DNA from 3 places in the Paenibacillus oryziterrae genome. Region 2 is predicted to be linked to each of the others. Evidence: riboswitches for the same ligand, from Rfam matches in the RefSeq annotation. Region 2 holds a riboswitch; each other region holds the start of a gene.
What was found. Region 2 has a riboswitch for cyclic di-GMP ahead of ACAN55_RS14910 (DUF6612 family protein). Riboswitches for the same ligand answer to the same signal wherever they lie in the genome.
Positions count from the first base shown of each region.

Region 1: linked by a shared signal. The riboswitch ahead of ACAN55_RS03585 (anti-repressor SinI family protein) and the one ahead of ACAN55_RS14910 (DUF6612 family protein) in region 2 are both predicted to bind cyclic di-GMP.
Region 3: linked by a shared signal. The riboswitch ahead of ACAN55_RS11455 (glycosyl hydrolase) and the one ahead of ACAN55_RS14910 (DUF6612 family protein) in region 2 are both predicted to bind cyclic di-GMP.

Region 1 covers NZ_JBGJZO010000002.1:256,090-259,301, forward strand. Annotated here, with positions in the region: gene ACAN55_RS03575 (aldo/keto reductase) at 1-671, shown strand, start outside; gene ACAN55_RS03580 (helix-turn-helix domain-containing protein) at 759-1,100, shown strand; gene ACAN55_RS03585 (anti-repressor SinI family protein) at 1,202-1,354, opposite strand; cyclic di-GMP riboswitch class I at 1,383-1,467, opposite strand; gene ACAN55_RS03590 (2-oxoglutarate dehydrogenase E1 component) at 2,021-3,212, shown strand, end outside.
Region 2 covers NZ_JBGJZO010000013.1:52,462-55,673, reverse strand. Annotated here, with positions in the region: gene ACAN55_RS14920 (spore germination protein) at 1-533, opposite strand, end outside; gene ACAN55_RS14915 (GNAT family N-acetyltransferase) at 686-1,171, shown strand; cyclic di-GMP riboswitch class I at 1,260-1,353, shown strand; gene ACAN55_RS14910 (DUF6612 family protein) at 1,468-2,331, shown strand; gene ACAN55_RS14905 (ArsR/SmtB family transcription factor) at 2,521-2,844, shown strand; gene ACAN55_RS14900 (SDR family NAD(P)-dependent oxidoreductase) at 2,841-3,212, shown strand, end outside.
Region 3 covers NZ_JBGJZO010000008.1:147,096-150,307, reverse strand. Annotated here, with positions in the region: gene ACAN55_RS11455 (glycosyl hydrolase) at 1-1,146, opposite strand, end outside; cyclic di-GMP riboswitch class I at 1,127-1,207, opposite strand; gene ACAN55_RS11450 (sugar phosphate nucleotidyltransferase) at 1,344-2,717, opposite strand.

The DNA.
Region 1 (3,212 bases), on a different contig from region 2:
ACGTGTTCGACTTCTCAGCCGGGCATATTATAAGCAGCGTTGACGGAACCTTAAGCCGTCTGGGTGTAGAATATCTTGATATTCTTCTGCTGCACCGTCCGGATCCACTAATGGATCCAGAGGAGGTTGCCGAAGCACTAAGCAGGCTGAAGTGCTCCGGCAAGGTCCGGCATTTCGGGGTCTCCAATATGAGCGCTGCGCAGATCAAGCTGCTGCAATTCTACAGTGATGAACCGTTAATAGTGAACCAGTTAAAGATGAGTCTTTACGAGATCGATTGGCTGAATGCAGTAATCAGCGTTAACCGGAACGACTCGAAAGACGTCGCGTTCCCAGAAGGCACCATCGAGCACTGCCGGATGGAGAACATCCAGATTCAGGCCTGGGGTCCGCTGGCTCAGGGTTTGTTCAGTGGACGGCCCCTGGACGGACAGCCTGAGAATATCATTAATACTGCAGCTATGGTCAAAGCAATGGCGGCAGAAAAGGGAACCACCCCCGAGGCCATTGTCCTCGCCTGGTTAATGACACACCCCGCTGCCATCCAGCCCGTGATTGGTACCGTGAACCCGCAACGGATCGCAGCTTGCGGCGATGCTGACAAGCTGGAATTGTCCCGGAGAGAATGGTATGACTTGTTCGTCAGTTCACGCGGCAACCGGTTACCGTAAGAATTAACACCTTTTGACTTTGTCGGTTTCAATGATATTTGTTATACTGGTATTAAATATCAATCTATTTGGAAGGGCGTTGTCATCGTGCCAGAAAATTTGGGTCAACGCATCCATGAGCTTCGCCAGGAAAAGGACATGTCCCTTTCCGAACTGGCGGACAAGGCGAGTGTGGCCAAATCCTATCTCAGCAATGTGGAAAGAAATATTCAATCCAACCCTTCCATTCAATTCCTCGAAAAGATCGCCGCAGCACTTGACATTACTATGCATGATTTACTGTATGGCGGACTTTCCGAAGGCGAGGAAGCATCTTTGGATTCAGAGTGGTTTCGGCTTGTGCAGGAAGCCATGTCTTCAGGTGTCAGCAAAAAAGAGTTCAAAGAGTTTCTGGAATACCAGAAGTGGCGGATTGACCAAAACAACTAAGCTAAGCACTGTGCAGCCGCGTCTGCTCCAGGATCAATACATAAAAAGCACAGCGGTAGCCGCTGTGCTTTTTATGTATGTAACCCCTTCATCAAATCTCCCTACATGGCCTGTAGAGACTTCTCATTGAAGAACTGACGGATTTCATTGACGAGAATACCTGCCTTCTTTGCTTTTAACAGCAGGTACACCCACTCTAAATCCAAATCTGCCAATTGCACTTCCCCATTATCTACCTGGTTGGATTGATCCACGAACATCTCCTCCTATGAATGTGAGTCCCCAGGCAGTTCGGCCATCATAGTATTTCTACCTTAGACCCGAAACTTTGTGTCCCTGCCTTTCAGCAGGTTTACCCTTTACTGAATCTATTATGTCAAAAACTTACTACACGATGATTAGCCCGTCTGCAATAACATTATACAGGAGTTAAGAAGAAACGTGTGTCGAATTATGGAAATTTTTATTGATCAAAATTTTAAAAAAATTTAGCATATTTTGACGTAAATCTGTACTAATTAAGTACAGTGACAAAGTGATGCAGGGAATACTCGAATTATGTAGGTGACTATAAAGTGCAATTTTTATTGTAATAAGTTTATACCCCGTTTCAGCCTCTTGAAACGGTATTATAAAAAATTAAACTGGCCTATGAATTCAATGTAGTAGTCCAGTCGTTTTTATAGTTTAAATTTTAAATAATTAAGCATCAAATTGGCCCTAACCTATATCATTTTGCGAACGGATTGGACGAAAGTATGAATTGATTACAAGTTGTTAAAGTAGCACAATAGGATGAGGCAATAGTATTTATTATTATCGTTACCTGTTACTATTATAATGAAAACGCAAACATTGCAGCTCCGCAAGGCGCTTACTATAAACGCTAATTCGGAGTTCATCCGTTGGGAGGATCTATCATGGCAGCCAAAGAGCCCCATAACGAATCCATTTGGAGTAAGTATTACGGACCCAATCTTGGTTACATCCAGGAAAAATACGAGCAATTCGTCAATGATCCTGCATCTGTCGAGAATAATTACCGGGATTTGTTCACCATTTCCGGCCCTCCGCCCTTAGCACCCGAGTCCGAACAATCACCTCAGCCTATCCTTTCCGGAGACACTGAATGGCTCAAGAAGGCGGTCAAAGCTTCTAAACTGATTACTAACATCCGCATATACGGCCATATGGCAGCTGATATCGACCCGCTGGAGCGGAGTCAGCATCCCATGGCTAAATGGCTCACCCCAGAGACGTATGATTTAACACGTGAAGATTTAATCGCTATGCCTGCCTCACTGATCTGGGAAAATGCGCCGGATGATGTCCTGACCGGCTGGGACGCCGTTCACCGGATGCTCCAATCCTATACAAAGACGATTGCTTATGAATTCGGGCATGTTCATGACGAACAGGAACTGCGGTGGCTGAATAGTCAGGCGGAGTCTCCTACCTCTCCCTCGCCCTTAAACAAAGCGGAACGCCAGGAGCTGCTGAAGCGGCTTGTTCAGGTCGAGCAGTTTGAGACCTTTCTGCACAAAACTTTTGTCGGGCAGAAACGCTTCAGCCTGGAGGGCAACGATGCGCTCGTTCCTATGCTGGATGAAATTGTCCGGGCCGCAGCCCATGACGGGGCGGAGCATATCCTGATGGGCATGGCCCACCGGGGCCGTCTTAACGTGCTCGCTCATATCCTGGGCAAGCCTTACGATATCATTTTCTCCGAGTTCCACCATTCACCGAATAAAGAGCTCTTCCCTTCAGAAGGGTCTATGGGCATCAACTATGGCTGGACCGGAGACGTTAAATACCATCTGGGCGCTGACCGTGCTGTCCGCGAAGGCGAAACGGTGCGGACCCGTCTGACGCTTGCGAACAACCCAAGCCATCTGGAGTTCGTGAATCCGGTGGTGGAGGGCTTTACACGCGCTGCCCAGGAGAACCGCAAATCGCCGGGTCTCCCGGAGCTGGACACCAATAAAGCCATGGCTGTCCTGATGCACGGGGATGCCGCTTTTCCAGGCGAGGGTATCGTAGCGGAGACCTTGAACATCGGTAAACTTCAAGGTTATCAAAATGGCGGAACGATCCATATTATCGTCAACAACC
Region 2 (3,212 bases):
CGGACTAAATTCATGTCAGCCCGTCCCTCGTAATATATAAGATGAATTTGAGTTGTCTCACGGCTGCCGACCGTATACGTACGAACCCGGATTTTATCCGTATGCACCTGCTTGCGTAAAATTCCAATATTGATGTTGATATTATCCGTAAAAGAAGTGATCGTGCCCTGTAGTACATTTTCGTTAATAGGAGTTTCTACCGCACGGTCCAGCTCTTGTGAAGTGGGATTCATGATCACATAACTTGCATCATTGTCAAAATAAATAATTAGTTTTCCCTCGATAATTGCGGAGAGTGCCTCCTCCATATGGTCAATGTCTACAACGTGTCCTAGTACTGTTTTGAATTCATTAACCCCGGTAACCTTTAAGGTCTGAGCGTACGTCTGCAGACTATGTTTCGTACGGACCATATCCACTAAAGAATCAAAGCCGATGAAGACAACGGGTTTTCCTGCCAAATAGTCGTTGAGTACAAAGAAATCATCATCATTAGTAAAGTGTTTCTCCAGTCTATGAACGAATAATTCCATCGCTCGATCCTCCTCAATCCTTAAGCAAGTGAATGATTTCTAGAAGTTTACCCTCAAAGAGGAATAATATACTAAAAAGAGCGAACTGCTGCTTCCGGGCATGTTATAATAGCGGAATATTATCCGGAGAACCGGGAGGGGAGAGTTCAATTGTGAATATTAGAGCTATACAACAGAAGGACAATGGTCCCATCGAACAAATTATCCGTACCTGCTTAATTGAATTCGGAGGCAACCGGGAAGGACTGGCCTGGGCGGACCCAAGCCTGAGTGATTTGTACCATTATTATAACGAAGAGCCGCAGCGTGCTTATTGGATTGTGGAAGAAGAGGGTGTTGTGCTCGGCGGGTGTGGCATTGCTCCTTTTGCCGATTCGGATGAGGTATGTGAATTGCAAAAGATGTACTTATCCAGCAGCATCAGGGGAACCGGAATTGCTTCAGACCTGCTTGAAATTGCACTGGAATTTGCCAAGGTGCATTATCAGCAATGTTATTTGGAGACCTTGCAGACAATGCAGGCTGCCAACCGGTTCTACTCGAAACAAGGGTTTGTGTCACTGGATGAACCACTCGCAGGATCAGAGCATTTCGCCTGTGATGCCTGGTATATTAAAGATTTGCACTCTAGTAGATAAACTGGGAAAATCGGGTTTACATGGATATTTAAGCATGTTAAAGTATATTAAGTACATAGGTCATTGAGGCTTATACTTAATCAAATATCCGCGTTAAAGGTAAAATCATCGAAAGATGATGACACAAAGCCATGGGTCTAAAGCCACTAAAGAGTAGAGGCAATGATCGCCAGGCCGCCAAAGGGGTAGCATATTTAATAAAGAACGCTCCGAAGGATACAACTCTATTCGGGGCTATTTTTATGGGCAGTGTCCTTTTGGTGTTACACATCGCGAGATCCGAAAGGGGAAACGACATGAAGAAGGTTTTGAAATCGGTATGCACAGGATTGCTTGCGGGGGCTGTAATTCTATCCGGGGCGAGTGGTTTAGTAATTTCACCGGATGTGATGTCCGCGGCTACGGTTAAGCCACCTACAGTTGACCAGATGATCGCTAAACTGACAGCAACTTCGAAGACGCTCAAGAGCTTTCACTGGAAGATGAACGAGACAGTAACTCTGCAGAGCGGAGGAATGACCTCCAACGACACGGGCTCTATGGATCTGGATATTAATCGCCTGCCTAAATTTGTCGCATCAGGTTCCGCATATGCCAAATCACTAGATTTGACGTTTGGGCTGTTCGCCAATGATAAGGAGTTTTATCAACTGGTAGATGGCGGCTTTATTAATAGTCAAGCTGAAGAAGCGACCGCTGATCCCGAATCCGCTGAGAGCGGGGAAGAGCTTTTTGACCCCGAGGCACAATATTGGCTTCCAATGGAACAAGAAGATTGGGATACACTCTATAGTAAAAGCCAATTTGATCCCGGTTCCGTACTAGATTCGGTTAAAAATTATAAGAAATTCATGAAAGTTACCAATGCTGGAACACAAACGGTTCTTCAGTTCACAATAACCGAACCCAATGCGGCTAAAGCACTTATCCAGCTTTATGACAGAGATAACCTGGAAGCGGGTGCAACGGTTCAACCTAAGACTGTGACGTGGAAGCTGTATGCCAATTCCAAGACCTGGCAGACAGAAAAACTTACTGTAGATCTAAACTATACATTGGTTAAGGACGCCGAAAAAAATACATATACTACGAAAACTGTAGCTGTCTACTCCAATCACAATAAAGTAGCAAATATCGTAAAACCAGCGGAATTGGAATAGAACCTAAGTTTTGATATTCATTATCAGGTTGATCTTGCCTAAGGCGGATCAGCCTTTTTTGTGCGCAATTATTGTCTGCCTGTAATGCTTCGTCTTCATTTTCTTTCCCGATAATGCGAAGTGAAAATCCATATGCTATGCTGAGTTCGGTTCAAACGTTTAAACCATTGGTAAAGGAGCATTTCACTTATGATCGCTAGCGAGAAATTATATAAAGTCACATCAGATTTCAAGAATTGTACGCAGGTACTGGCTGCCATTGGTGATGAGACGCGCCAGCAGATCCTCATCACCATTATGGCTGCAGGCTGCGACGGTGTGCGGGTGGGCGATATTACGGCGCAGACCCATCTTTCAAGACCCGCAGTATCCCATCATCTGAAAATATTAAGGGAGGCCGGAATCGTTAATATGTATAAGGTAACTACTAAGAATTACTACTATATTGATCCCACCAGTTGGATTGCAAATTTAAAAGATCTTATCACACATATGGAGGACATTCTTCAATGAACAAAGATACTGTTAGAAAGACCATTCAAGCCCCGATCCATTCCGGATTCAACGGACGTGCAACTGCGAAGCAGGTACTCGGAGGGCAGGATCTTCAAGGTAAAATTGCCATTGTAACCGGAGGGTATTCCGGGATTGGACTTGAGACAGCGCGGGTACTGGCAGAAGCAGGTGCAACTGTAATTGTGCCTGCCCGTTCACTGGATAAAGCGAGAGATGCGATCAAGGGGATGCCCCATGCAGAACTGGAAGTACTGGATCTGATGGATCCGAAGTCTATTGATGCATTCGCAGAACGTTTCTTGTCTTCCGGAAGACCGCTTCACTACCTGATTAATAGTGCAGGCATTATGGCTTCACCACTCATG
Region 3 (3,212 bases), on a different contig from region 2:
AAGGCCGCTTACCGGTGTTGGCGTTGTTGTAGGTGTCGGCGTTGGTGTTGGTGAAGCTGTTGGTATTGCTCCGGTAATATATTCATCTCTTGTGAGGGTAAAGTCATTATTCATAAAGTTCTTAATCGTGTCGGTGGTATTCTTCTCGTATAGCAGCTTACCCCAGTTCATCATGAAGGACCATTTGCTCTGCGTTTTGAGAACGGTCGTGGTACTAGGCATTTCACCATTCTCCCCGATTGCGATCGGTTTACCTGCGGCAAGACTGAGCAGACTGTCGTAATACGTTTGCTTGAAATCATTATCGTAGATGTCTGCAGCCAGGATATCCACTTTATCGGCACCCGGATAAGTCAGTGCGTACGGGTCAGCCCAGGCATTCGGTGCATTCGGGCTCCAAACCCACAGCAGGTTATTAAGCTGATGAACGTTCACGAAACGGTCGTACATAATGTTCCAGAGCGCGGAGAAATTTGTCTTTTTCCCCCACCAGAACCAGCCGCCGTTCATTTCATGATACGGTCTCCACAGGACTGGTACTCCTGCATCGCGCAGGCTTTTCAAGGATACTGCCACTTTATCCAGCTCTGCAATCAGGCTGTTGTACTCGGCTGTTCCTGGAGTTACATATTTATTGAAATCGGCCTGACTCAGGCTCATGGAGACATTGGACCAATCATACGTTGTTCCCGGCAGATTCTCATGGAACGTCATTGCCACGATTCCGCCGTTCTTATACCAGTTGATCGCACTGTTCACCACATTCTGGCGTTGCGAAGCAACTGTGCTTGCCGATTGGCCGCTAATTGCACCCAGTTCATATCCATGCAGTGCCGCATATTTACCGCTTGTTGCCAGTAGCTTGTTGCTGAATTCATCCGGACTCTCCAGATAGTCGTGCTGGCCTGTAATGATCCCCTTTCCAGAAATATCGGACAGATATTTCAGCAGCTTGGCAGCTCCGGCAGAAGCACCTGGATTAACCGGAGTACCTGCAGATGAGGCAGCACTTACAGTCAATGACGAGAAACCAAGACTAAATGGAATGGCCGTCACAAGCAAAATTGCAGACAACAGTGCACACAGCAAACGATACGTACGGTAAGCTTTCAAAATACATCTCCCTTTCGGTAGCCAGGCTGCCATTCTTGCGAAAGGCCCTATAGCTTTGCGTCCCTGTCTTTCGGCAGGTTTGCCTTTGTCGTATTGGAAGGAATGATCCCCCTTACCGTACTATCGTCGCTATTTAATTTTAGTTTAGGGCATTAATAAAAATAATTTGATAAATAAGTCTTAAGACCTGTTTCTAGCCCCCTAAATCTGGGGTAAATAGTTAGTTTGTGCTATGAAATAAACTGTTGAAGTTCTATGTCTTCCCACTCCAAAGTAATACGGATATTGTCTTCTTCCACCAGCTCTGAGCCGGTCTGCACTTCAATAAATTCAACATCGGTTAGCGCAAGAATGGCATGTTTGGTGCCTTCAGGAATGCGTACGACATCACCCGCACGCACATTATGCATCTTCTCATTCAGTACGATGCTCGCTTCTCCACTGATAATCGTCCAGATCTCACTGCGCTTGTGGTGGAGCTGGTAGCTGATGTTTTTGCCTTCGTTGATAAAAATCCGTTTCGTGAGCACTTCATTGCCCTCGTCATATTTGATGTAATCAATGACCCGGTAATGACCCCAGCGGCGTTCCTCATACATCGGCCGTTGTTCAAAGGACTTTAACACCTCCTTGATTCGCGGGCTTTCAGATTTATGGGTAACCAGAATTCCATCAGGACTTGCTGCTATAATTAAATCTTTGGCTCCAATCACCGTAATCGGAATATCCAGCTCGTTAATCAGCGAAGTGCCTTCCGAATCGGCTGTTACAAACCCTTTCCCCACATGGTTGCTGGCCATTTCTTCCGTCAGCGTATTCCATGTCCCCAGGTCCTTCCAGAATCCGTCATACGGCTGAACCACGATGTTATCTTCTTTTTCCACCACTTCATAATCAAAGCTGATGCTTGCCAGCAGTTTATACTGCTTCTGCATTTCCTCGTAGCCGAGTGGAAGTCCCTTGCGCTGTAAAATGTCCAGCAGATATCCCAGACGGAAAGCGAATACGCCACAGTTCCAAAGCGCGCTGCGCTTGATAAGTTCTTCCGCCTGCTTGCGTTCCGGTTTCTCCTGGAAATGACTTACTCTGAGGAATCCATTCTCCCCTGCAGTTTCCGTTGTCGGGATAATATATCCGTATTTCTCGGAGGCGTGCTCCGGAATAACCCCCATCAGCGCCAGATTGGCTCCGCTCTCCTCCATCGTCTGTTCCAGCTTGGCAACATGGTCAAAAAAGGAGGCTTCTACATAAGGATCAACCGGCAGGATCGCCACAATCTCCGAAGGCAGCACGCCTGCTACCGAATATAAATACGCAGCGGTAAGCGCAATGGCCGGAAAAGTGTCGCGTCGCTCCGGCTCAACAATGATCGGCACGTCGCCTCCCAGCTGGCTTTGAATCATCTCCACCTGTCCGCGCCCAGTTGCAAGGTACGAGGAGTCTGCAAGACCGGTTTCTTCAAGCTGTCTCCAGACCCGCTGAACCATGGATTCCGGCTCGCCCTGCGGGCTTTCCAGTACACGAAGAAATTGCTTCGAACGCGAATCATTGGACAAAGGCCACAACCGTTTTCCTGAACCGCCTGACAATAGTACCAGTTTCATAAGTGAACCCTCCTCAAATGAATGTGTGAAGCGTGAGCGTGTAGTAATTCGACTTTTGAAAAAAAGACTGTTATGAAAGTGGACTGCGATGAATGTTTGGACTTTCGATCGCTGTTGTCCTCAGATTTCCTGATTTGAACCGCCTCGCGGTTGAAATCTGAGGACAAAGGCGAACGCTGCGCTTCTACAGTTCCAAAATTCCTCTCCGTCCTCCCCATAACAGGGGATTTGAAAAGCATCGCATCACTTCGCTCGCTGGGGTAAGGCAAGAGATTCGCTTCGGGCTGCTGCGCCGAAGCGGGTGACCCGGCGTGGAAGTTACTTCGATCGGATGATTCCGCCGGCGCATCATCTTTCACGCCTTCCGCAAGGTTCTCAGTCAAATGAAGTGTACTTTTACACTTTATTTCTGCATCTCCGGGGCATTTGGCTAGATGAACGGCACTTATGCCGTTTATTTCGATGCAACTCCGGCGGAATGGACTATAACAAAAA